4 regions of the Endozoicomonas sp. GU-1 genome follow, and region 4 is predicted to be linked to each of the others. Evidence: predicted binding sites of a transcription regulator. Region 4 holds the regulator's gene; each other region holds the start of a gene.
The links. Region 4 encodes LexA, which represses DNA repair genes until DNA is damaged. Its sites were predicted from a motif close to TACTGTNTANNTANACAGTA; they were not measured.
Positions count from the first base shown of each region.

Region 1 (5,827 bases), 1.2 Mb from region 4:
ACGATCCCGTAGTAGTGATGAAGATGCTGTAATGGCGCTGGAGCAAAGGGGGTCGATCATCCCGTTGAATTTGGAAATCAACCAATGGTAACTCATCGCTGCCGGTGGGAGGGATTTTTGGTAACAACAAGTCCCTGGGTTTATGCTTCACTGGCAGATACGTCAGAAACTTTCTCCGGTCATTATCCCCATAATGAGTTTTTACTGGCTTTTTTTCTCTTCCTTTTTCTCTTTTTTGGATTACCTGTCTGTTCTTCTAAATATTCTTCCGCAGTAAAGTAACAGTCATCTGAGAATTGCTCTCCTTCATCGGCAGTAACGCATGCCTCATCGTCTGCCCCCCCGCCGCTATTAAGTGACACAGAGCCATGGGGCTCTGGCAGGACTGCTAACTTTGTCTTTATTTGATCAATAACGATTTTCATTGAATTCTGGTTATCAAGCTTGTTCACCGGGATTTCAATGACATCAAATCCCAGTTTTTGCAGCAGGGCGATTTTAAGCAAAGTCGAACCATTCCTGGTTTTGAAATCACCACTCACGTAATGAGAAGGTCCCTGAACATCGATAACCATGTTGTAATCTGGCAGTCGCAGGTCAACCGGAGGTAATGAGTTCAGACTCTTTTCTTCTTCAATCTGCAACGACGGAAAGCTTGATTGAAGGTGATCGCGGAAGGTGGATTGAGATTGTGAAATGATTGTTCGGTAATGGGGGACCACCGGACACGTTCTCCCTAGCCAACTTGCAGCCATGGCAATGATGTATTGATCATCTGTATTGCCTGAGGATGTATTTTCCAGGCGAGAAAATAGTTCACCTATGTGCTTTTCAAGCGAGTTTTTATCACTGCTACCTGTGTCCAGATAAAATCTGGCACAGAATACCATTACTCCCCAGAGAGACATCGATATACTCTGCTCAGAGAGCTGAGGGTTTTCACTGATTCTCTCGACAAGAGAATCGAACATTGATTTAACCGCGTTCAGCTCAATAGCCTCACCCAGTTTTGCCAGGGACCACAGCAGATTGGCGACTTCCTGTGGCTTGAAGTGGTCTTTCTCTTCTTTTGATTCGGCTTTGATTTTCACATGTGGCAATAGTGCGACCACGGCCTCTTTGAGTTTCGGTGTTTGCTCCAGCCCATTGTCCGCCAGTTTCGCCAAGGCCCACAGCAAGTTGGCGACAGCCTGTGGCTTGAATTGGTCTTTCTCTTCTTTTGATTCGGCCTTGGTTTCCACATGGGGCAACAGCGCAGCCACGGCCTCTTTCAGCTTCGGTGTCTTCTCCAGCTCCAGCCCGTTGTCCACCAGTTTCGCCACGGCCCATAGCAGGTTGGTGACATCCTGTGGCTTGAAGAGGTCTTTATCTTCTTTTGTTTCGGCTTTGGTTTTCACATGGCGCAAAAGTGCGGCCACGGCCTCTATGAGCTTCGGTACCTTCTCCAGCTCCAGCCCGTTGTCCACCAGTTTCGCCACGGCCCATAGCATGTTGGCGACATCCTGTGGCTTGAAGAGGTCTTTATCTTCTTTTGTTTCAGCTTTGGTTTTCACAAGGCGCAAGAGTGCGGCCACGGCCTCTATGAGCTTCGGTATCTTCTCCAGCTCCAGCCCGTTGTCCACCAGTTTCGTCACGGCCCACAACAGGTTGGCGAACTCCTGTGGCTTGAAGTGTTCTTTCTTTTCTTTTGATTCAGCTTTGGTTTTCACATGGGGCAACAGCGCGGCCACGGCCTCTTTGAGCTTCGGTGTCTTCTCCAGCTCCAGTCCGTTGTCCACCAGTTTCGCCAAAGACCACAGCAGGTTGGCAATATGCTGAGGAGTGAAGCGGTCTTTCTCTTTTTTTGATTCGGCTTTGGTTTTCACATGGGGCAACAGCGCGGCCAGGGCCTCTTTGAGCTTCGGTGTTTTCTCCAGCTTGAGCCCGTTTTCCACCAGTTTCGCCACGGCCCACAGCAGGTTGGCGATATGCTGAGGAATAAAGTGGTCTTTCTCTTCTTTTGCTTCGGCTTTTTTGGTTTTCACATGGGGCAACAGCGCGGCCACGGCCTCTTTGAGCTTTGGTGTTTTCTCCATCTCCAGCCCGTTGTCCACCAGTTTCGCCACGGACCACAGCAGGTTGGTGATACCTTGAGCGTTGAAGTGGTCTTTCTCGTCTTTTGATTCGGCTTTGGTTTGCACATGGGGCAAAAGAGCGGCCACGGCCTCTTTGAGCTTCAGTGTTTTCTCCAGCTCCAGCCCGTTGTCCACCAGTTTCGCCACAGACCACAGCAGGTTGGCGATACCTTGAGTGTTGAAGTAGTCTTTCTCGTCTTTTGATTCGGCTTTGGTTTTCACATGGGGCAACAGCGCGGCTACGGCCTCTTTGACCTTCGCTGTCTTTTCCAGCCCGTTGTTCACCAGTTTCGTCACGGACCACAGCAGGTTGGCGATACCTTGTGTATCAATAGTCCTGACTTCAGGTTTTTGGTTGCACTGTATTATTACCGCATCAAGTAAAGTTGACAGTAAAGCAGCTTGAGTTTCCTTACCCAACTCATCCATGTATTTATGAGGGGTCAAAACACCCGCTGAAGTAAAGGAATGAAGCGTTGTCGTCAGGCTTCGCCAGGTCCACCCGGGTGTCGCTTTAAAATCGTGCAACAATGGTATCAGTTGGCTTTGTTCACTATGATTTAAAGGTCGTTTTGACCCTAATGTGTATTGTTTAATTGAACTGGCAAATTGACTGTGTTTTCTACCATCATAGCGATCACCATAACGAGCAGATATCCTCACCAGGCAACTCATTTTTTCGTGTGTAATGAGAGCATTAAAATCATAAACAGGTTTTACTGAATGTCTTGGTGGATAGTGAGAAGAGCATGCGTCAGAAGTATGATAAAATTCATTACACCTTGAGATATAGGGGGGTGGAGTATTCACCTGTCTGACTGTGTCATGCCGATATCGCCCACTCCTTGAAGCATTGGTATGACCATCCGGTGGTTTATAATCATTACCTGATGTCGTGTATTTCCAACCTATACCAGCAGTGTCTCTATCCATAATTATATTTCATTAATTCATAAAAAATATGAAAAGTGTACACTGTTCTGTTTATAGTTCATCTTGCTGAAATGTCTATAAACTCTGGTTTAATTGGTGCTTGCGACGAATTTTATAGATTAAATTCGAAACTTGTCTTTATTTGATCAACACTGGGTTTTTTAGACCAATTTGCTGCCGCCGCAGTAGGGCAGTCTATTCTCGGACAGCCCCCCGGGAGCCCTGATAAAAAAGGCTGAAACCAGTGACAAAGAAGAAGATGAGACATACCGACAGGAGACCGGATACGGGGTATCCCGGGAGACCTGAAGTTCAAACAGCAGCGGTTGGAAAAAATCCAGAAGGCCAAAAAAAACCTTGAAGAACGAGAGCAGGCACTGAATCCGGACAAGCCAATAGACGACAAAAAACAACTCAGTTTTGCCGACCCCCATGCCCGGATGAGGCAGGTATTGACGCCTATGTGGCCACTGATCGTAAGGAAAATCATCGAAAGAACTGCTGGAAAACTCAGACAGGAAGTTTATCAAAGCCGATTTTATTTATAACTCTGCCAGCACAGCCAAAACCATTATCAGAGAGCCTTAGGCTTCCATTAAAGATTAAAGGCCAGTGTGATTAGAAACAGCACCAGGGTGACACTGGCAATGGTCAGTAATGTTTTCATTTGATGGTTCATCTGGCAGGCTGTCTCCTCAAAACTCATGTTCAAGAGTAAGTCGCAACCGGTGAGTTTCGTAGCCTGTTTTGGTAATGCCGTGTTTCAAAATTGTAATGCTGGCAACGTGTATGTATATACAGTATTCTTTTTAACGACAGGTTTGGAACAGAAATGGAATGGCCATATTGTTGGGGATTGATCCCGGGTCCAGGATTACCGGGTATGGAATCATTGAGGAAATCGGCTCCCAATGTAAATACGTAGCATCCGGCTGTATCCGAATTCAGGATGGGCCACTGCCAGAAAGACTTGCCCAAATTTTTCAGGGTATCAATACGGTGATTGAAATGTACAGTCCGCAATCTGTCGGTATTGAGCAGGTGTTTATGGCCCGCAATGCCGACTCTGCCCTGAAGCTTGGGCAGGCCCGTGGCGCGGCGATTGTTGCCGCGGTAAATCATGGGCTTGAAGTTGCAGAGTACTCGGCACGACAGGTGAAACAGGCGGTGGTGGGTAAGGGCTCTGCGGAAAAGTCCCAAGTACAGCACATGATTACTTCAATTCTGAAGCTGGATAACCCCCCTCAGGCCGATGCCGCCGATGCGTTAGCAGTGGCATTGTGCCACTCCCACACACGGGCAAGCCTGGTGCGAATGGCCGGAGCAACGGGCAGTAGAAATCGTCGGTTATTAAGTAGTTAAGTCGTTAGAAGAGATACTGAATATGATAGGCAGACTCCGCGGTATTTTGCTGGAAAAAAAAGCCCCATACCTGCTGATTGAGGCTGGTGGAGTGGGGTATGAAGTTGAAGCGCCGATGTCGGTGTTTTACCGCCTGCCAGAGGTGGGTGTTGAGGCAACGCTTTATACGCACTTTGTCGTTAGAGAAGATGCGCAGCTGCTCTATGGCTTCAGCGACGCCCGGGAAAGAGAGCTGTTCCGTACCCTGATTAAAGTGAATGGAGTGGGGCCGAAACTGGGCCTGACACTGCTCTCCGGAATAGAAGCGTCTGTATTTGTCCGTTGTGTCCATGATGGCGACAGTTCTACCCTGGTGAAATTACCCGGGGTTGGCAAGAAAACTGCGGAACGCCTGATTGTGGAGTTAAAAGACAAACTGTCAACATGGGATAGCTCTGCTGCGCAATTTGATGGTTTGACTGGAACGCCCCTGGGGCAGGCCCTGGCAAAACAGGCCGCTGATACTGAACAGGAAGCCGTCAGTGCCCTGGTTGCCCTGGGCTATAAGCCTCAGGAAGCCAGCAAGGTGATTGGGCGGATTAAAGTAGAAGGTCTGTCCAGTGAAGAACTGATCAGGCAGGCATTAAGAAGTATGATTTAACATCATTCCCGGGAAAAATTATGATTGAAGCGGATCGCTTAATATCAGCCAGTGAGCGCCCGAGCGAAGAGGCCCAGGATCGGGCCATACGACCTGTCCGGTTGCGTGAGTACACCGGACAGCCAAAAGTCAGGGAGCAGATGGAGATATTTATCCAGGCGGCCCGAAAGCGTGGTGATGCTTTGGATCATACGTTGATATTTGGTCCCCCGGGGCTGGGCAAGACCACGCTTTCCCATATTGTTGCCAATGAAATGGGCAGTAATATCCGTTCGACTTCCGGGCCAGTGATTGAAAAAGCCGGAGACCTTGCCGCCCTGCTCACGAACCTTGAGCCAAATGACATCCTGTTTATTGATGAGATCCATCGTCTCAGCCCGGCCGTTGAAGAAGTGCTCTATCCGGCCATGGAAGATTATCAGTTGGATATTATGATTGGTGAGGGGCCTGCAGCACGTTCGATCAAACTGGATCTGCCACCCTTTACTCTGGTAGGCGCGACCACCCGTGCAGGGCTGCTGACTTCACCTTTAAGAGATCGGTTTGGTATTGTTCAGCGGCTTGAGTTCTACAATGTGGCGGATCTCAGTGCCATTGTGCTCCGTTCTGCTGGTATTCTCGCAGTGCCGATGAATAGCGAGGCGGCCAATGAAGTTGCCCGCCGTTCAAGAGGCACACCCCGTATCGCCAACCGGCTGCTGCGAAGAGTCAGGGATTACGCGGAAGTAAAAGGCGATGGTTCGGTAACCCGTGAACTGGCAGACGCCGCCCTGAATAT
Region 1 is NZ_CP114771.1:1,712,186-1,718,012, reverse strand. Features, by position in the region: gene O3276_RS06905 (RAP domain-containing protein) at 183-3,047, opposite strand; gene O3276_RS06900 (hypothetical protein) at 3,374-3,595, shown strand; gene ruvC (crossover junction endodeoxyribonuclease RuvC) at 3,885-4,409, shown strand; gene ruvA (Holliday junction branch migration protein RuvA) at 4,432-5,049, shown strand; gene ruvB (Holliday junction branch migration DNA helicase RuvB) at 5,070-5,827, shown strand, end outside.
Region 1: ruvC (crossover junction endodeoxyribonuclease RuvC) is a predicted target of LexA. The motif match lies at 3,831-3,850, and genes of this name have one in related genera.

Region 2 (5,827 bases), 400 kb from region 4:
ATGGTGCCACCAGCAGTGCTCTCGCGGTTCTGGCGTTGAGGAGCATGGGTGGCCATGCCGATTTTCTGGTGCCCAACCGCTTTGACTATGGTTATGGCCTGACCCCTGAAATTGTGGAAGCCGCCCTGCCCTTTCAACCGGATGTATTAATCACCGTCGATAATGGCATCTCCAGCCTTACCGGTGTCCTGGCAGCAAAAAACAAAGGTATGAAAGTGGTGGTTACCGACCACCATCTGGCTGGTCGCGAACTGCCCGAAGCCGATGCGATTGTTAACCCTAATCAACCAGACTGCCCGTTTCCCGGCAAAAATACTGCCGGGGTAGGTGTTATTTTCTACCTGATGTGTGCCTTGCGAACCCTGTTGCGGTCACGGGGTTATTTTCAGGATAAGACAGAGCCCAATCTGGCTGAACTTCTCGACCTTGTTGCCCTCGGCACGGTGGCTGATGTGGTCAAGCTGGACAGCAATAACCGCATACTGGTTTTCCAGGGACTTGCCCGTATCCGCTCCGGCCGCTGCCGACCGGGTATTACAGCGCTGATTGAGGTATCCGGTAGAAATGCTGAAAAACTGGTCGCGTCTGACCTGGGCTTTGCTCTGGGTCCAAGACTTAATGCGGCTGGACGTCTGGATGATATGTCGATTGGTATCGAACTGCTCCTTTGCGACGATATAAACCGGGCGAGGGAGTTGGCCGTTGAGCTGGACGGTCTTAACCGTGACCGAAAAGCCATTGAGGGCAGTATGCACAGCCAGGCCATGGCCGAGTTGGAGAAAATCCGCTTTAACCAGCAAACAGACCTGCCATGGGGCGTCAGCTTGTTTCAGGAAAGCTGGCACCAGGGCGTGGTTGGCATTCTGGCGTCCCGGGTAAAAGAGAAACTGAACCGTCCGGTGATTGCTTTTGCCGAAGCCGATAATCCTGTGGGGGAGCCAGAACTGAAAGGCTCTGCCAGGTCGATTCAGGGACTGCACATGCGTGATGCACTGGACAGTATTGCCAGGGATAACCCCGGACTTATCATTAAATTTGGTGGTCACGCCATGGCCGCGGGGCTGTCTATACCAAAAGCAAAATTCAACGAATTTCAAACGGCTTTTGACCTTGAGGTCAGAAAACAACTGACCGCTGAAGACCTTCAGGCAGAAATGCACACTGACGGTGAACTGATGCCCGGTCAGGTAACCATGGCAACCGCCTATACCCTTCGCGAGGGCGGGCCATGGGGACAAAGTTTTCCTGAGCCCTGCTTTGATGGCCAATTCCAAATCATTCAGCAGAAACTGGTGGGAGAAAAGCACCTCAAGATGGTACTCAAACTACCCGGCAGCGAGCTCTGGCTGGATGCCATTGCCTTTAATATTGACAACAGGGTGTGGCCTGATCCCAATATTCGTCAGATCAAGGCTGTCTATAAACTCGATATCAATGAATTCCGTGGTCAGCACAACCTGCAGTTGATGGTTGAACATTTTGAACCGGCATGAAACAGACCCATCATGATTGCCAAGCTGACAAACGTCGCTCCTTAGATCAAACTGAGCTATCAGAATCTATTCCTTATTAATAAGAACAATGAGGTCGTTGATGACAGCTTCCAGATGGCTACTCACGCTGATGATAATCACCTCCCTTTGCCTGCTGATTCCGGGAGTGACTCAACCCATGATGACCATCAAGGCCGATCTTGATCGTCAGGCAATGCTGAATGAGGCAAGGCATATCGTTCAGCAGCAGAACCTTCATCCTGCCATGGCGGGTCTGGCTACCCAGTTCCTTGATCGTCTGGAAGTTAAAGGGACATCCACTGTTTATGAAAAGAAGCGTTCCATTCTTGGTACCGCTGGAGACCTCTGGAACAGTGGCTATTATTTTGTGGCAGTACTGATTGTCACCTTCAGCCTGGTGATACCGGTAACAAAACTGGGTTTCCTGTTGCTGGCTAATTTTGTCAGGGAAAACCAAAGACTGCTCAGGCTGAACAGTTTACTGGGCAAATGGTCCATGGCTGATGTGTTTGCTATTGGTGTGCTTATCGCCTTTCTGGCGGCCAATGCCACTACGGCTGGACATGACGATTCCAGGCAGATTGTGCAATTTGATGCAGCATTGCACTCTGGCTTTTATTGGTTCGTGGCTTATTGTCTGGTCAGTAATGTAATGGGACCGCTGGCAGAAAAAAACGGGAGGCTAGGGCCTGTTGACGTTTCGTTGCGTGCTCAGCGTATCAGGGCGCTCCTATGACGAGGCGCGGCATTGCAGGAAGGCTGGTTGCCTTTCAAAATGCCGCAACGAAGTCATAGGGGCGCCCTGATACGCCCGAAGGGTGGCTCAGAAAGGCGCCATCTGCTTTGTCAGACTTGCTTGGCGTAGAATAACTACGCGCTGCACAAGTCTTTCGCGCATCTGACGCCTTTCTGAGCCACTGAGCACGCAACGAAACGTCAACAGGCCCTAAGCCAGCCCCATAATTTTCTTTTCAAAAAGCTCCAGCTGCTCAAGCGCTCTTTCTTCACGGAGATCCACAAGCCTGACCCCTAAGCCAAGAAGCCTGACCGGACGACCTCCCCGTTCCCAGGCTCTTACCAGCAACTGAGTAAAATGCTCCTTAACAGTTTCACCGGTTGTCGGCAGACTCTCCTCAAGGGTGGTCTGGGTAAAATCAGCAAACTTCACCTTAACAAAGTGCTTATGCACCTCATAATCCTTTTCAATACGCTGGTAACGTTCCTGAAGTTCTTCAAGCAACGGGATAACCTGTGCAGTAATATCCGCAAGCCCCGCCAGGTCTTTATCATAAGTATGCTCAACAGAAAGGGACTTCCTGCGCCGACTGGTCTGCACCTCACGATCATCCCGCCCCCGGGAAAGCTCCCACAACCGTTCACCAAAACTGCCAAACCAGCGACTTAACTCAAGAATGGAGTACTGGCGTAATTGCCCGCAGGTATTGATGCCTTTTTTGTGCAGTTTCCCGGCGGTAACCCGTCCTACCCCATGAATTTTTTTCACAGGCAGATCGAAAATAAAATCATCCGCCTGTTCCGGCGTGATCACAAAAAGGCCATTGGGTTTATTCCAGTCACTGGCAATCTTGGCCAGAAACTTATTCGTGGCAACGCCGGCAGAGACGGTGACATGCAATTGTTGAAAAATTTTCTGCCGGATTTCCTCGGCAATCAAGGTGGCACTGCCTCGACAAAGATGAGTTCCGGTGACATCGAGATAGGCCTCATCCAGGGACAAAGGTTCAATTAAATCAGTATATTGGCGAAAAATGGCATGAGCTTCAGAAGACGCGGCACGATAAACAGAAAAGCGGGGAGGAATGATCTTCAGCTCCGGGCAGAGCCGCAGCGCCTGGGCTGAAGACATGGCTGAGTGTACGCCAAACCGACGCGCCTCATAGTTACAAGTGGCAATCACCCCTCTGCGATCCGGAGCCCCCCCGACAGCAACCGCCTTTCCTGACAACCTCGGATTATCACGTATTTCAATACTGGCAAAGAAGGCGTCAAAATCGATGTGTATGATTTTTCTCTGGACCACCTTTTGCTCAAGAATGGCATTACTTTCCATCATGTTCCAATTAGCTCCGGGATAAGCACTGTATATACATACAGAATGCTTTTGGCAAGCAATTCCTTGCCTGTTAACCAGTCCCCGGATGTTTTTTTTGCAGCAGACTTCATGCAGCCAAAAAGGATCGTTAAGGCTGCATACATTCATTTTCTGTTATGAAGCTGTGCTCAAAGCGATCGCTCTTTTGATAGCTTTCAACACCGCTTCCTGTAAACGGGATAGCAAGGCACCCTCTGAACTATGCAAATCACAATTTTCAATACACCCATTGTCAGCCAGACCCTTTCTATATTCGCAAAACTGTTTCTCAAAGTGATGGGCTGGAGGATTCAGGGGAGAGCCCCACGCCTGGCCAGGTACGTGCTTGTTGGTGCTCCCCATACCAGTAACTGGGACTTTGTCTATGGCATGGCGATTGGCCTTGCTACCGGTGTACAGTGTTACTGGGTGGGCAAACACACCCTGTTCTGGGGGCCGTTCAACTGGGTTATGCGCTGGATGGGAGGGATTCCACTGGATCGGAATGGCAGATGCAGAAGAGGCAGCCTGGTAGAACAGGCGGTCTGTACTTTCAAGCAACACAGAAAGCTGGGCCTGGTGATATGCCCTGAAGGTACCCGGGCACGTGGCGAGCGGTGGCACACAGGCTTCTACCATATGGCAAAAAATGCCGGCATCCCCATTGTACTTGCCTTTCTTGATTTCAAGAACAGAACCGGAGGATTTGGTCCTGTTATCGAGCCAGGGGAGGACATCGAAAAAGACCTTTCGGAAATACAGGCATTTTACTCAGACATTTATGGCAAACATCCGGAATGCTTTAGTCCGGTATCACCAAAATGCACAAAGCAAAGCCTTCATGGGCCATACCAGGCACCGACTTCATAATGCCTGTGATTAATTTTCGTTCTGCTGAGAATGGGTATAGTGCTTTGCAACAGGCGTTATTGAGCGCCTGTAAAGCAGTCGGGGAAATGAATGCCCTTTATCATCAGCCAACCAGGTCTGCCAATTCCTTGATAGAAACCTGCTCGGCAACCACTTGAGCTGCAATTCGATCATGAAGAGCTAAAGGGGTTCTTTTAATGCCCGCAGCCCAATCATCAAATTTTTGCCATAAATAGTGTTGTGCACTGAGCTTGACTGAAAAATTTCCCGGACCATCGATGAAATGCTCGACATTATTGGATTTATTATGTTTAAAGTCATTGTAAATCAGTGGGGACAATAAAGTGCCTGCTGCCAGACCGCCGAGGATGATATTCACAGGTTCCACAACCGCAACCATAAGCCCGAAACCCACAACATATCGACAGGCAAGGTCGGTAACCCGGTTATAGATAAAATTACTCAGTATGTTTGCTGGAGTAATCGTATATTCCAGGAACGATCTGGTGTTTTCTCTCCCCCGAAAGATGATCCACAGCCTTCATAAAGGGTGCATAAACACAAAAGCCGAAAATTCCACCCACAAGGGCAGATGGGAGCGCAAAGACGGTATGACCAAAAATGCTACCAACCAGTTGTCCGAGCTGGGAAACTGCCGCAAGGGAAGAAACCGCAACCGTCTTGACTGTATTCCATCCAGGACTCTTTTCCCGGTCCTCTTTTAAATCAGCCAGGCTTTGAGCCTTTGATTCATAATCTTCAAAATATTCCTTAGTGTATTTACCCTGATCAACAGCAACTGGAACTGAAGAAAAATTGACCGAACCAACCATTTAGTGCCCTTATTTCAGTAGATATCCACTAATTATGACCGCCCCAACAGAGAATAGTTCCATCATATGAAATCGATTTACTTATACTTTAATAAACCTCTGAGTCTTTGAAGGGTTCACAGAGGTTATTTAATTGACCGATCAAACAGATAATGGCAACCTCAAAAAATGGACTACACAATAATAATTGCCGATGACCACCCCTTATTCCGGACTGCTCTCAAGTCCTCTGTTGGTCACGCACTCAAGGAGCCTGCGATCCACGAAGCTGGTTCAATCGCTGAACTGCAAATGCTTCTGGACAACAATGCCTCACCGGATCTCATCTTGCTGGATCTGCACATGCCGGGAGCGCACGGGCTGTCCGGGTTGATATTTCTCAGAGGGCAATATCCGGATGTTCCTGTTGTCATTGTTTCAGCTTCTGATGACCAGCAGATCATACAGAAAACCAAAAACCATGGAGCCAGTGGTTTCATTCCAAAGTCTACGCCGCTGGATGACCTGAAAGCCGCCAT
Region 2 is NZ_CP114771.1:107,499-113,325, reverse strand. Features, by position in the region: gene recJ (single-stranded-DNA-specific exonuclease RecJ) at 1-1,493, shown strand, start outside; gene O3276_RS00590 (paraquat-inducible protein A) at 1,594-2,250, shown strand; gene dinB (DNA polymerase IV) at 2,461-3,588, opposite strand; gene O3276_RS00580 (lysophospholipid acyltransferase family protein) at 3,829-4,476, shown strand; gene O3276_RS00575 (hypothetical protein) at 4,580-4,876, opposite strand; gene O3276_RS00570 (hypothetical protein) at 4,935-5,309, opposite strand; gene O3276_RS00565 (response regulator) at 5,478-5,827, shown strand, end outside.
Region 2: dinB (DNA polymerase IV) is a predicted target of LexA. The motif match lies at 3,612-3,631, and genes of this name have one in related genera.

Region 3 (5,827 bases), 960 kb from region 4:
GGTGACTTTCACACCATTCGGGGTTGCCAGTGAATAAAGTTGGAATGGATGCTTGCCAACCGGCAGCGGCTTGTCAAAACGGGCACCGGCGGTTGGCCGGTTAATGCCACCAAACTGGCCACCATTCTCACTTTCCCAGGTCCATACCCTGGGAGGAACATACGATGCATCTGCCATGGGCAACTCCTTATTTGTTGTTAAGCCCGAAGCTGCCCAGCATAAGACAATTCCCGAAGAAAGGTAAGCGTATTCCCGTATTAAACACAGACATGAAAAGTAACGTGAATCGTTTTCAGGCCTTGATGCAAACAATCTGGATAAAAAGCACAGAGTCATCTATCTATGTCATACATCAAATTCACTACTTAGTTCTTTCGTTCAAAAAATAACCGGAGTGTTCAAACAATGATAAAAACTGTTGTTGTATCCGTCCTGCTCCTGACCTGCTTTCTGGTTATGGCCGACCTTGTTCCCTTTTTACTGAAAAACACAGACTCACCTGCTGATAATGAGCAGCCACAGAAAAACCAGGAACACATTATCAAATCAATCGTTTTATTAGTTGGTATTGCGATTATGATCACACTGATCCTGCACTTCTGGCACTGACCCAATCAAATCTGACTGGAGAGTAAAAGTGATGCTGACACAGTGAACACTGACTACATTTATGGGCATGGCTGCTTCCCTGAGTAATTGCAGGGCATTACTGAATACCATTCATTTCGGTGAGTGTACTTTGCATACCATGATTAACCGTTTAAAGCGTATATTTTCCCGACTGGCGTTTCTCTGTGCTGGCCAGAAACCCTCCTTTGAAGGCCCGGGGCTCTCCGGCATTATTGCGGATTGGGTTGAGCCGTTGCTCAGTGAATACAGCGACAGTAATCATGAGATCGAAAACATTATTGATCTGACGTCTAACTGCTGGAATATCGGTGCCTGTCCAAAAGATCACCGGGCTGAGTTGTGGGGTCTTCTTATTCAGCCAATCGTTGAAGAACACTTTTATGAACACCGGCATGATCTTCAGGGCAAACTCAGGAAACTGATCAAAGTGAGGGAGAAGCTTTATGCTCACGATCCACGCTTCATCCTGGATTTTCGGTTCAAATATCGCCGCTCCCAATTGAGGCTGGATATTTTCAGCACCCGGGACCTGAGCCCGTCCCAGTTTATGGCCGGGCTTGATGCATTAATCCATCAAAGTGAACTCAATGCCTGACTCACGTCTGAACCTTCATGATCTCCGGCCATTGCGTCGTATAAGAAGGACTCAGCACCTGCTGGTTCATATGCCATGGCTGCGCCCGGAAGCCCACTGATGCAGGGCGGAGCGTCTGGCTCCCAAAGCGCTGGTTAATGGCATCCAGCACGGTCATCATCCGGGTATTTTCCGGAATTGACGCTGCCGTCAGCAAGTCTCCCTGAAAGCCTGCACAGGAACAAAGATCCACCAGGGCAAAGCCCGCCTTTTTATACTCGTAACCTTCCTGAAACAGCACGCCCAAAGCCGGATTTAACTGTTGCAGCCAAACCGAGCTATCACTGGTGGGCGATGGAACCATCAGCTTCAGACTCCGTCCGGTTTGCGGGAGATTGGCCTTAAAGGGATCGGTCCTGATAAAAATGATGGCTTCACGGGAGTACTGCTGTTGTTTTCTGAGTTTCTCGCAGGCGCGACAGATAAAACTGGCAAGTGCGGCATGAAGTGCCTGCCTGGTAGTGACCCGCTGGCCGAAGCTCCGGGAGCACATGATCTGATGTTTATTGGCTGAACTCCCCTCTTCCCAGGGAATGCAGTACTCCCCCTGAAGTTCACAGACCGTCCGCTCCAACACCACAGAAAACTGTTTCCTGACCCATCGACGATTGGCGTTTGCCAGTTGTGCAGCAGTATGAATACCTGCCGCCTCCAGCCGTTTTTCTATGCGTCGGCCTACTCCCCATACCTCACCAACCGGGGTGATTGCCATTAACCGCTGCTGGCGTATCGGGCTGGTTAAATCCACAACACCACCGGTTGCCGGAAATTTCTTGGCCGCATAGTTAGCGAGTTTGGCCAGTGTTTTGGTGGTTGAGATGCCCACACCAATCGGCAACCCCGTCCACTGGAATACCCGCCGTTTCATATCCAACCCTATGGCATGCAGATTTGCCAGCGGGAAACCGGAGAGTTCAACAAAGGCTTCATCGATCGAATACACTTCCAGCTTCGGGCTGAACTGTTCCAACACCGACATAAAGCGGGAAGACATATCACCATACAGCGCATAGTTGGAGCTTTTCAGTATGATTTCACCACGGGCCACCTGATCCCTGACCTTGAACGCCGGTGTCCCCATGGCAACGCCCAGGGCTTTCAGTTGCGCTGTTCTGGCAACGATACAGCCATCATTATTGCTGAGTACTCCCAGGGCTTTACCCAGCAGGGATGGATTAAAGACCTGCTCGCAGGAACAGTAAAAAGCATTGGCATCACAGAGGGCAATAACGTCCTTCATCGCAGGTGATGAATGACTTCAGTGACCACACCCCAGACATTGAGCCCTTCTTCAGAGTCCAGTTTAATCCCGGGGTAGTCGGGGTTTTCCGAGTGCAATTCCGGTTTGCCATGGCAATAGGCCAGGCGTTTTACAATCAGCTCACCGTCCAGCAAGGCCAGTATCACATCACCGTCTCCCGGAGTGAGGGAACGATCAATAATCAGAATATCACCATCAAAGATACCAGCGCCTTCCATGGATCGCCCCTGGGCCCGGGCAAAAAAAGTCGCTGCCGGATGACGGATTAACAGCTGGTCCAGGGAGAGCGTATCTTGCAGGTAGTCAGCCGCAGGGCTGGTGAAGCCACAGGCAGCCGGGCTCTGGTAAAAGGGCAATGCCTCTGGCAAAGGTCGTGGAAAGATCTGGATCGGCTTCATGCCATTCAAACTCATTAACTGTTTATTTATACAGTATAAGCATTTAGCGATTAAAAGAAAGCGGTTGTACTTTGGACGCAGGAGAGCTGCTTCGCAGGCTGACTCTGATCGACCTGCAATGGAGCATCTTTGCTCCTCCACCTGACACACCATCAATGGAACCTGACAATCATTTTGAGGTCAAACAGCGACATTAATAATCCAGGTGCAGGAGGTATTCTGAAAACAACCGCATCCACCCACTCCCGCTCAAAGCCTGACCGTCGGGATAACACCGGTTCAAGCGGGATGCCTGACCGCCCCGGAAGCACATTTAACGGTAAAAAAGTCTCAAACCATCAGCCCTGCAGAGGCACAAGCCGCCCCCTGCATAATGGCAAAAATCTTGAAGACGCCTTTTGGGAAAATAAACCGTTACAAGAACGCAAGACCACCTCGGCTGAGGTGCTTAAAGCATATAGCAGCGATATAACATCGCTCAGAAGCGGCTTCTTCCTGCAAAAGCTCTGCTTACAGAACGTTCCACACGGCAATAGAAAAGTCACCCCGGATCAGGTCATTCAGGAATTCAAACGGGAGCCGGGTCAGAATAACAAGTACCAATTAGCGATAGCACGTTTCAAAGCGGAATGCTGCATAAAAGGCCTGCTATTGAATGGTCAGCGGGTCACAGCGGATGCGGTGGTCAAAGACTTCCCGGATACTCCGGAAGGAAAACTGGGAATAGCGCGCTTTATGGAACGATGCTGCCTGAGTGGCCTGGGCCTGCATGGCCAGCAGATCACACCGAATGAGGTGGTCATGGCTTTCCCGGATAATCCGAAAGGCAAACTGGGAGTAGCACGCTTTCAGGAACAATGTTGCCTGAGCGGCTTGCCATTGAATGGCCAGCAGGTCTCACCGGATACGGTGGCCAATGCTTTTCCGGATAATCCGGTAGGAAAACTGGGCATAGTACGCTTTCAAGAAGAATGTTGCCTGGAAGGCGTGCCGTTGAATGGCCAGCAAGTCTCACCGGATACGGTATTAAAGGGTTTTCAGGCCGCCAACGCAAGACTGGAAATGGCCCACTTTAAAGCGGAATGCTGTCTGAGGAACCTGCCGTTGAATGGCCAGCAGGTGACAACGGATGCAGCGTTTAAGGCTTTCCCGGATAGCCCGGAAGGCAAACTGGCAAGAGCACGCTTCAAAGCGGAATGCTGCCTGAGGAACCTGCCGATAAATGGCCATCGGATCACACCGGCGTCAGTGATTAAGGATTTTCAGGACACCAGAGCAGCACTGGAGCTGGCACGCTTTAAGGAACAATGTTGCCTGAGGGAGCTGCTGCTGAATGGGCGGCAGGTCACAGCGGATGAGGTGGTTAAGGATTTTCAGGCCGCCAGGGAAATATTGGGATTAGCGCGCTTCAAAGCAGAATGTTGCCTGCGGGGCCTGCTTTTGAATGACCAGCAGGTCACATTGGAGCAGGTAGTTAAAGCTTTCCCGAATAGTCCGGAAGGCAAACTGGGGATCGCACGTTTCAAAGCGGACTACTATCTGAAAGGCCTGCCGCTGCATGACCTGCTGGTCACACCGGATGAGGTGTTTATGGATTTCCCGGACAGCCCGGAAGGCAGACTGGGGAGAGCACGCTTCAAAGCAGAATGCTGTCTGAGGGAACTGCCATTGAATGGCCAGCCGATCAGCCAGAGTGAGGTAATTAAAGATTATCAGACAGCCAAAGCACCACTGGAGCTGGCACGCTTTAAGGAGCAATGTTGCCTGAAATCCCTGTCGTTGAATGGCCAGCAAGTCACACCGGATGAGGTGATCAGGGGTTACCCGGATAATCCGTTGGGCAAACTGGGGAGCGCGCGCTTCAAAGCCGAATGTTGTCTGCGTGGCCTGACTCTGGATGGCCAGCTGGTCACACCGGATGCGGTGGTTAAGGATTATCAGGCCGCCAGGGCCACGCTGGAACTGGCGCACTTCAAAGCGGAATGCTGTATGAGAGGCCTGACACTGGCTGGCAACCGGGTCACCCCGGACGAGGTGGTTAAGGATTTTCCGGGTAGTCCGGGAGGCAAACTGGGCAAAGCGCACTTTAAAGTGGAATGTTGCCTGAGGGGCCTGGCGTTGAATGGCCAGCAGGTCACACCGGATGCGGTGGTTAAGGGTTTCCCGGGCGGTCGGGAAAGCAGACTGGGTATCGCGCGCTTCAAGGCGGAATGTTGCCTGAGGGGCCTGACATTGAATGGCCAACCGGTCACACCGGATGCCGTGGTTAAGGGTTATCTGGCAGTCAAGGCAACACTGGAGCTGGCGCGCTTTAAGGAACAATGTTGCCTGAGAGGCCTGGCGTTGAATCGCCAGCCGGTCACTCCGGATTCAGTGGCCGAAATGTATCAGGCTGCCAAGGCAAAACTTGCGCTGGCGCGCTTTAAAGCCGAATGTTGCCTGAGGGGGCTGTGTTTGAATAACCTGCATGTCACAACGGAGGAAGTCGTCGGGGATTATCAGGCCGCCAGGGCAAGACTTGAACTGGCACGCTTCAAAGCGGTGTGTTGCCTGAAGGACCTGTGGCTCAACGGTGCACAGGTCACACCGGATGAGGTGGTGAAGAGTTTCCCGGACAGTCCGGATGGCAAACTGGGGGTGGCGCGCTTCACAGCAGACTGTTGCCTGAGAAGGGCTGCCGTTGAATGGCCAACAGGTCACACCGGATTCCGCGGCCAGGGGTTATAAGGCAATCAGGGCAACGCTGGAGCTGGCTCGCTTCAAATCGGAATGTTGCCTGAAGGGGTTGCTGTTGAATGGCCAGCAGGTCTCACCGGATGCCGTGGTTAAGGATTATGAGCGCGGTGGCAGGTTGCTCGAAAGAGCTATTTTTTATTCGCTATTGGCATTGAATGCCAGAGAACT
Region 3 is NZ_CP114771.1:5,636,031-5,641,857, reverse strand. Features, by position in the region: gene yghU (glutathione-dependent disulfide-bond oxidoreductase) at 1-177, opposite strand, end outside; gene O3276_RS23690 (hypothetical protein) at 677-1,225, shown strand; gene O3276_RS23685 (Y-family DNA polymerase) at 1,227-2,504, opposite strand; gene O3276_RS23680 (LexA family protein) at 2,501-2,923, opposite strand; gene O3276_RS23675 (hypothetical protein) at 3,098-5,650, shown strand; gene O3276_RS23670 (hypothetical protein) at 5,604-5,827, shown strand, end outside.
Region 3: O3276_RS23680 (LexA family protein) is a predicted target of LexA. The motif match lies at 2,940-2,959, and genes of this name have one in related genera.

Region 4 (5,827 bases):
GGGTTGGAGTGCGGTATTTGAAGATGGCCGCTGGCATGAAAAGCAGTCTAAAAAGCGGCAATCCAGTTAGATTTATCTCAAACCCCAGGTTCGTGAGACAGGGCTATTAAGCCCTGTTGTATTATGGCTGTTATAAACTTTGAGCTCGACAAAGCACAAGTTGTTCCCGAAAGATTGATGGAGTTGGTTATGACAAACAATTGGCAGGGATATACCAATAAAATGCTCTTTCACGCCCGTTTGTTGCTGGATGCCTGGGAAGATGCTGATGATCTTGCCAAGCCGGCATTTCGTGAGGCCTGTTTGAATGCAATGGTTCAGGCTTACCGCTCGTTACTGGCGGAAATTATGACGAATTACCGTTTGCCGGTAAATCAGCTACCCTCTCTTGATGAGGCAATGAACAGTGTTCATCATAAGGGTGAAGTGTCTACTGAGTTGCAGTACATTGAGCGTCTTGAGCAACATGATTCCTGGCTGTCGGCGTTATTAAAAAGTCATCAGGACTGTGCCATGCCTATACAGCGCAAAAGTGTTGAGCGGAATGAAATTCCTCTGTTTAATGCCAATAGTGTGCGGTTTGATCAGTCAGAAGGCTTTCTTTCTGTGCTTGAGTCCTTGAAGGAGCTGGTTACCTACAGTCGGAACTTCAGCCTGGAGTGGTAGGTTTCTGGTGTTTTCAGCGTTGTTCATTGCCAGCTATATTCAGCTGTTGAGGGCTGATATCTTGAAAGCCTCTGCTGGCTAATGCACAATGCTTCACTGCTAATCCTAAAATCCCGGTGTCACTATTTATGTCAGCGTCGTTTCTTGAAATTGTTGAACTGCCTTCCGGAGAAATTGTTTTGCGTCGCAGTGATGAGGAGAACGCTGAGCCTCTGGTTACCATGTCATTCTCCCGGGAGTTGCTGGACTTTCTCCAGGGAGATCAGGTGGAGGTAGCCAAGGCTATGCTGGATACCTGCATAGAAGAAGTCGGGCGTAAAACAGAAGCTGACGCTGGAGAGTACATCCCTGAAAACCGGGTTCTTCATTAACCGTCATACAAACCCTCCAGTTATCCTCTGTTCCTGATTGCCAGTCCCTGACATCGACCTGAGCGAGCGGCGGTCTCGAGTTCAGAGAGTGTGATGCTATCCATCTGCTCAATCCAGCTGACCACGGTGTGGCTGGTGCCTGAGGCCAGTGCCTTGCGAGTCAGTTTCAGTGGGTCTGCCACTGCGGAAGGGTTGAGAACCTGAAGGCGCTGCCTGCTGATGCCCGATGACTTCAGCCAGTTTATGGTGCTTTTTGCCTGTTCACTGGACAGTATCAGGGTAAGCCAGCGTTGATCCTGATCGTTAGCCAGCTCATACAGAACAGTCTTCAGAAAGCGTCCTGATTGCCAGGGCGGGCCTGAGAGAATCAGCTCATCAATAAAGCTGACAGGTTCACTGTCAATGCAGGGAGCGTTACCGTTCTGACTGGATGATGGTGTTAATGCTTGCATGTCAGGTCCTCTACATCAGAGATCGTCAGGGTCTAGGAGGCTGTCCGAGAATAGACTGCCCTGCTGCGGTGGCAGCAAATTGGTCTAAAAAGTCGTAAATTTTTAGTAAATAGAACCACTATTCACTAAAAATTTCCGACTTTTTATCCTCAATTTTCTGCCATCCTCGCTACGGGCGCTATTCTCGGACAGCCTCCTAGTGCAGCTAAGCGCTGTTACCCATACCGTTCGTCCTGAGCTTGTTGAAGGACCCATAGGGCCTAAAGGCGGAAACTCCGGACTCTGATAGATCGTGCCAAGCACCCTTCGACTCCGCTCAGGGTGAACGTGGTTTACGGGTAATAACGCTTAGCCGCACTAGTTCCTGATAACGCCCACGCTCAGTCCTTCGATAGCAAAGGTATCAACGCTGAGGTCTACTTCGATTGTCTTGAATTCTTTGTTTTCCGGGTGCAGGTAAATTCTGTTTTTAACCTGTTCAAAACGTTTGACCGTTACTTCGTCGTCAATTCTGGCAACGACAATCTGGCCATTGGCTGCGGTTGATGTTTTATGGACAGCCAGAAGGTCCCCGTCAAGAATACCGATATCCTTCATGCTCATCCCTTTTACCCGAAGCATGAAGTCTGCTTTGGGGGAAAAGAAACCGGGGTTGATGGACAGGTGGTCTTCAATATGTTCCTGGGCAAGAATGGGGCTTCCTGCAGCAACCTGTCCTACAATAGGCAGGCCGGAAGATTCGGTGCCGGGGATTCGGATACCTCTTGAGGTGCCGGGGGTGATCTCGAGAGCTCCCTTGCGGGCAAGGGCTCTGAGATGCTCTTCTGCTGCATTGGGTGATCGGAACCCGAAGGTCTGTGCGATTTCTGCACGAGTGGGGGGGAAACCGGTCTCTTCTATATGAGATTTGATCAGTTCAAGAATCTCAGTCTGGCGCTTGGTCAATTTATACATGATTAAATCTGTGTTTTTATACAGTACATGTAATTATATACAGTATTTTGCTGACTGCAACCACCCCTGTCTTATTAATCTAACTTGATGTTTCAGTTAGCAAACGTTAGTTTTAAACAAGTGTTTACATTGGAGGTTTTACAGACATGTCACAGTCAGCGACAGTAGACAGGATTCTGGACGCTGCCGAGAAGTTATTTGCTGAGCATGGGTTCGCAGAGACCTCGTTGCGTTCAATTACCAGTCAGGCGGGTGTTAACCTGGCCGCTGTTAATTACCACTTCGGCTCCAAAAAATCCCTGATCCAGGCAGTCTTTTCCCGTTTTCTTGATCCTTTTGTCAGCAATCTTTCCGGGGCTCTTGTGCGATATCAGGATAATAATGACGTTATTGATCTGGAAGAAATACTTCATTTACTGGTGGATCAGATCATGGCGGTTAAACCCCGCAGCCCTGAAGATCTCTCTGTTTGTATGAGGATGATTGGCCTGGCCTACACACAGGGCCAGGGGCATCTGAAGAAATATTTGCGCGACGTCTACGGGGAAGTATTCCAGGCTTATCTGGAGTTGCTGGTAAAAGCGTGTCCTGAGTTGCCATTGAATGACCTGTTCTGGCGCGTCTATTTTATTCTGGGTTCCGCGGTGTTTACCCTTTCAGGAGCGGATGCACTGAGGGCTATTGCGGAAAGCGATTATGGGGTCAGGACTGAACTGGAAGATATCATGAGAAAGATGGTGCCTTTCATGGCGGCAGGTCTCAGATCACACACCTGACGGATCATTTAACCATACAGAGCTTGATTTACCGATGCATCTTACTGTTCATATTGCCAGTCAGGCGATGGTGCTGCATGAGAAGGACGGCAAGCGCCGTGTTTATTCTGTGTCTACTGCCAGCAAGGGAGTCGGGCAGCAGGAAGGGAGCTGGCAAACACCTCTTGGTCAGCATGTTATCCGGGCGAAAATTGGTGCCGGTCTGCCGGCTAATTCAGTATTTGTCGGGCGTCGCTTTACCGGTGAGATTTATTCCCCCGGGCTTTGTCAGCAGTACCCTGAAAGAAAGGACTGGATATTAACCAGAATTTTATGGCTCAGTGGCCTGGAGCCCGGATATAACCGGCTGGGTAATGTTGATACCATGCGTCGCTATATCTATATCCACGGTTCGCCGGATACGGCAGTGATGGGAGAACCCGGCTCGCGGGGATGTATCCGGATGCATGGGGAAGATATTATCGATCTGTTTGACCGTGTAGATACCGGTACCAGGATCGATATACAGCTTAGCTGATACCGTTTTTTTTAGAGGATAGAGTCGTGCCAACAGGCCTGAACCGTGGTGTTCTTTTGATTGATCTCGAGGGAGTGCAGCTGACCGCCGAAGAACACCAGCTGCTTGCCCTGCCCGGTGTTGCGGGTATTGTCCTTTTTTCCAGGAACTATCAGAGTCGGGAACAGTTAATTGCCCTGGTTCGTTCTGTCCGGAATGTTCGTCGGGATCTGTTAATTTGTGTGGATCAGGAAGGTGGGCGTGTGCAACGTTTCAGGGACGGATTTACCCGTCTACCCCCGGCGCAGGCTTATGGGGTATTTGACCCGGATCAGCAGTATCAGATGGCTTATCAGTCAGGCTGGCTAATGGCCTCTGAGTTGCTGGCCTGCGGGATAGATCTTTGCCTGGGGCCTGTGCTGGATATTGATCATGGTAAAACGCCGATCGTGGGGGGATCGGGCTTTTGGGCGTTCGATTGAGCAGGTGAATCACCTGGCCTCATTGTGGATTGATGGGGTTCATGAAGCGGGAATGTCCGTGGTGATCAAGCACTTTCCGGGCCATGGGAATGTGGATGCTGATTCCCACGTAAGCCTTCCCCAGGATGATCGTACTTTTGATGAGATCTGCCAGTCGGACCTGGAGCCTTTCCGGGTAATGATGCAAAAGGGGGTTGAGGCATTAATGCCGGCCCATATCCTGTTTCCCGCTATTGACCGGCATCCGGTGGGTTATTCTTCAGAGTGGCTGCAAGGGGTGTTACGCAACCAGCTGTCATTTGAGGGGCTGGTTATCAGCGATTGCCTGTCGATGGAGGGAGCGGCGAAAACCGGCAGTTATCCTGCCAGGGCCAGGGCAGCCCTGGATGCTGGTTGTGATCTCCTGATTATCTGTAATCGTCAGGGGGTTCGGGAGGTTCTGGCTGAGATAGATGGCCCAGGGTTGCAGGGTGTCGGTCCGGATGGTTTGATGCCTGACTCATACACTGACTGGGCGTCTCTTGAACAGTCAGAGCGCTACAGGACAGCGCGTAAAATGCTGACAGAAGCCTTGGAGGCTGTCCGAGAATAGACTGCCCTACTGCGGTGGCAGCAAATTGGTCTAAAAATTCCGTTTTGTTCGGCAAATAGCCCCGCTATTCACCTCACAAAACGAAATTTTTATCCTCAATTTTCTGCCATCCTCGCTATGGGCGCTATTCTCGGACAGCCTCCTTGGAGGCTGACCGAGAATAGACTGATTTTAATGGTGCCATGGCCATCACCGTCCGGTAATTCAGGGTAACTTTCTTTCTAAGCTGTCGTACTGGTTTATAGTTATAAATCCGGTGCGACTATTACGCTTTCTCTTCAGCCCGTATTCATACCAATTCCACCTTCTAACTATCAGACCGGGCAAGTCATTTTGAACAGTTGGGCAGGGCGGAATTGGTATAACCTGGTTTGGTTAAGCATTGTGGTATAACCATGGACTTTTTATCCCCTACTTCAGCCAATATTCCTGATTGGTTGCCCCTGGCAGTGATAGCTCTCTGTCTGACAGCTTTTACCCGATATCTTGTTGGCAAACTCTTCGGCAAGCTCACGACGAAGGTAAAAGCTACCCAGAATTTCTGGGATAACGCACTGCTTGCGGCGAGCCAGAAGCCGGTTTATCTGTTTATCTGGGTTGTCGGGTTAAGCTGGACAGCAGAAGAAATATGGGAAGGAACCGGCAATACTTTGTTTCAGCGCCTTCTCAGTTTCCGGGATCTTCTGGTTATTGTGCTTTTCTGCTGGGTTTTTGTCTCCTTTATCAACGCATTGGAACATCGCTACCTGCAGGTTGAACGCAAGAAAAAACTGGACCAGACCTCAGTGATTGCCCTGGGCCGTCTGATCAGAGTTGCGGTCATCATCACCGGGGTGCTGGTTGCCATGCAGACCCTGGGGTACAGCCTTTCCGGTATCCTTGCCTTTGGTGGGTTGGGAGGGCTGGCTGTGGGTTTTGCCGCCAAAGACATGCTGGCCAATTTCTTTGGGGGCTGGATGATCTATGTGGATAAACCTTTTCGTGTGGGAGACTGGATCAGCTCTCCGGATAAAAAAATAGAAGGCACTGTAGAGTATA
Region 4 is NZ_CP114771.1:505,970-511,796, forward strand. Features, by position in the region: partial or broken gene topA (type I DNA topoisomerase) at 1-70, shown strand, start outside; gene O3276_RS02315 (DUF6586 family protein) at 190-666, shown strand; gene O3276_RS02320 (hypothetical protein) at 795-1,037, shown strand; gene O3276_RS02325 (SulA-like leucine-rich domain-containing protein) at 1,058-1,489, opposite strand; gene lexA (transcriptional repressor LexA) at 1,847-2,443, opposite strand; gene O3276_RS02335 (TetR/AcrR family transcriptional regulator) at 2,590-3,219, shown strand; gene O3276_RS02340 (L,D-transpeptidase) at 3,254-3,736, shown strand; gene O3276_RS02345 (glycoside hydrolase family 3 N-terminal domain-containing protein) at 3,763-4,197, shown strand; gene nagZ (beta-N-acetylhexosaminidase) at 4,148-4,789, shown strand; gene O3276_RS02355 (mechanosensitive ion channel family protein) at 5,185-5,827, shown strand, end outside.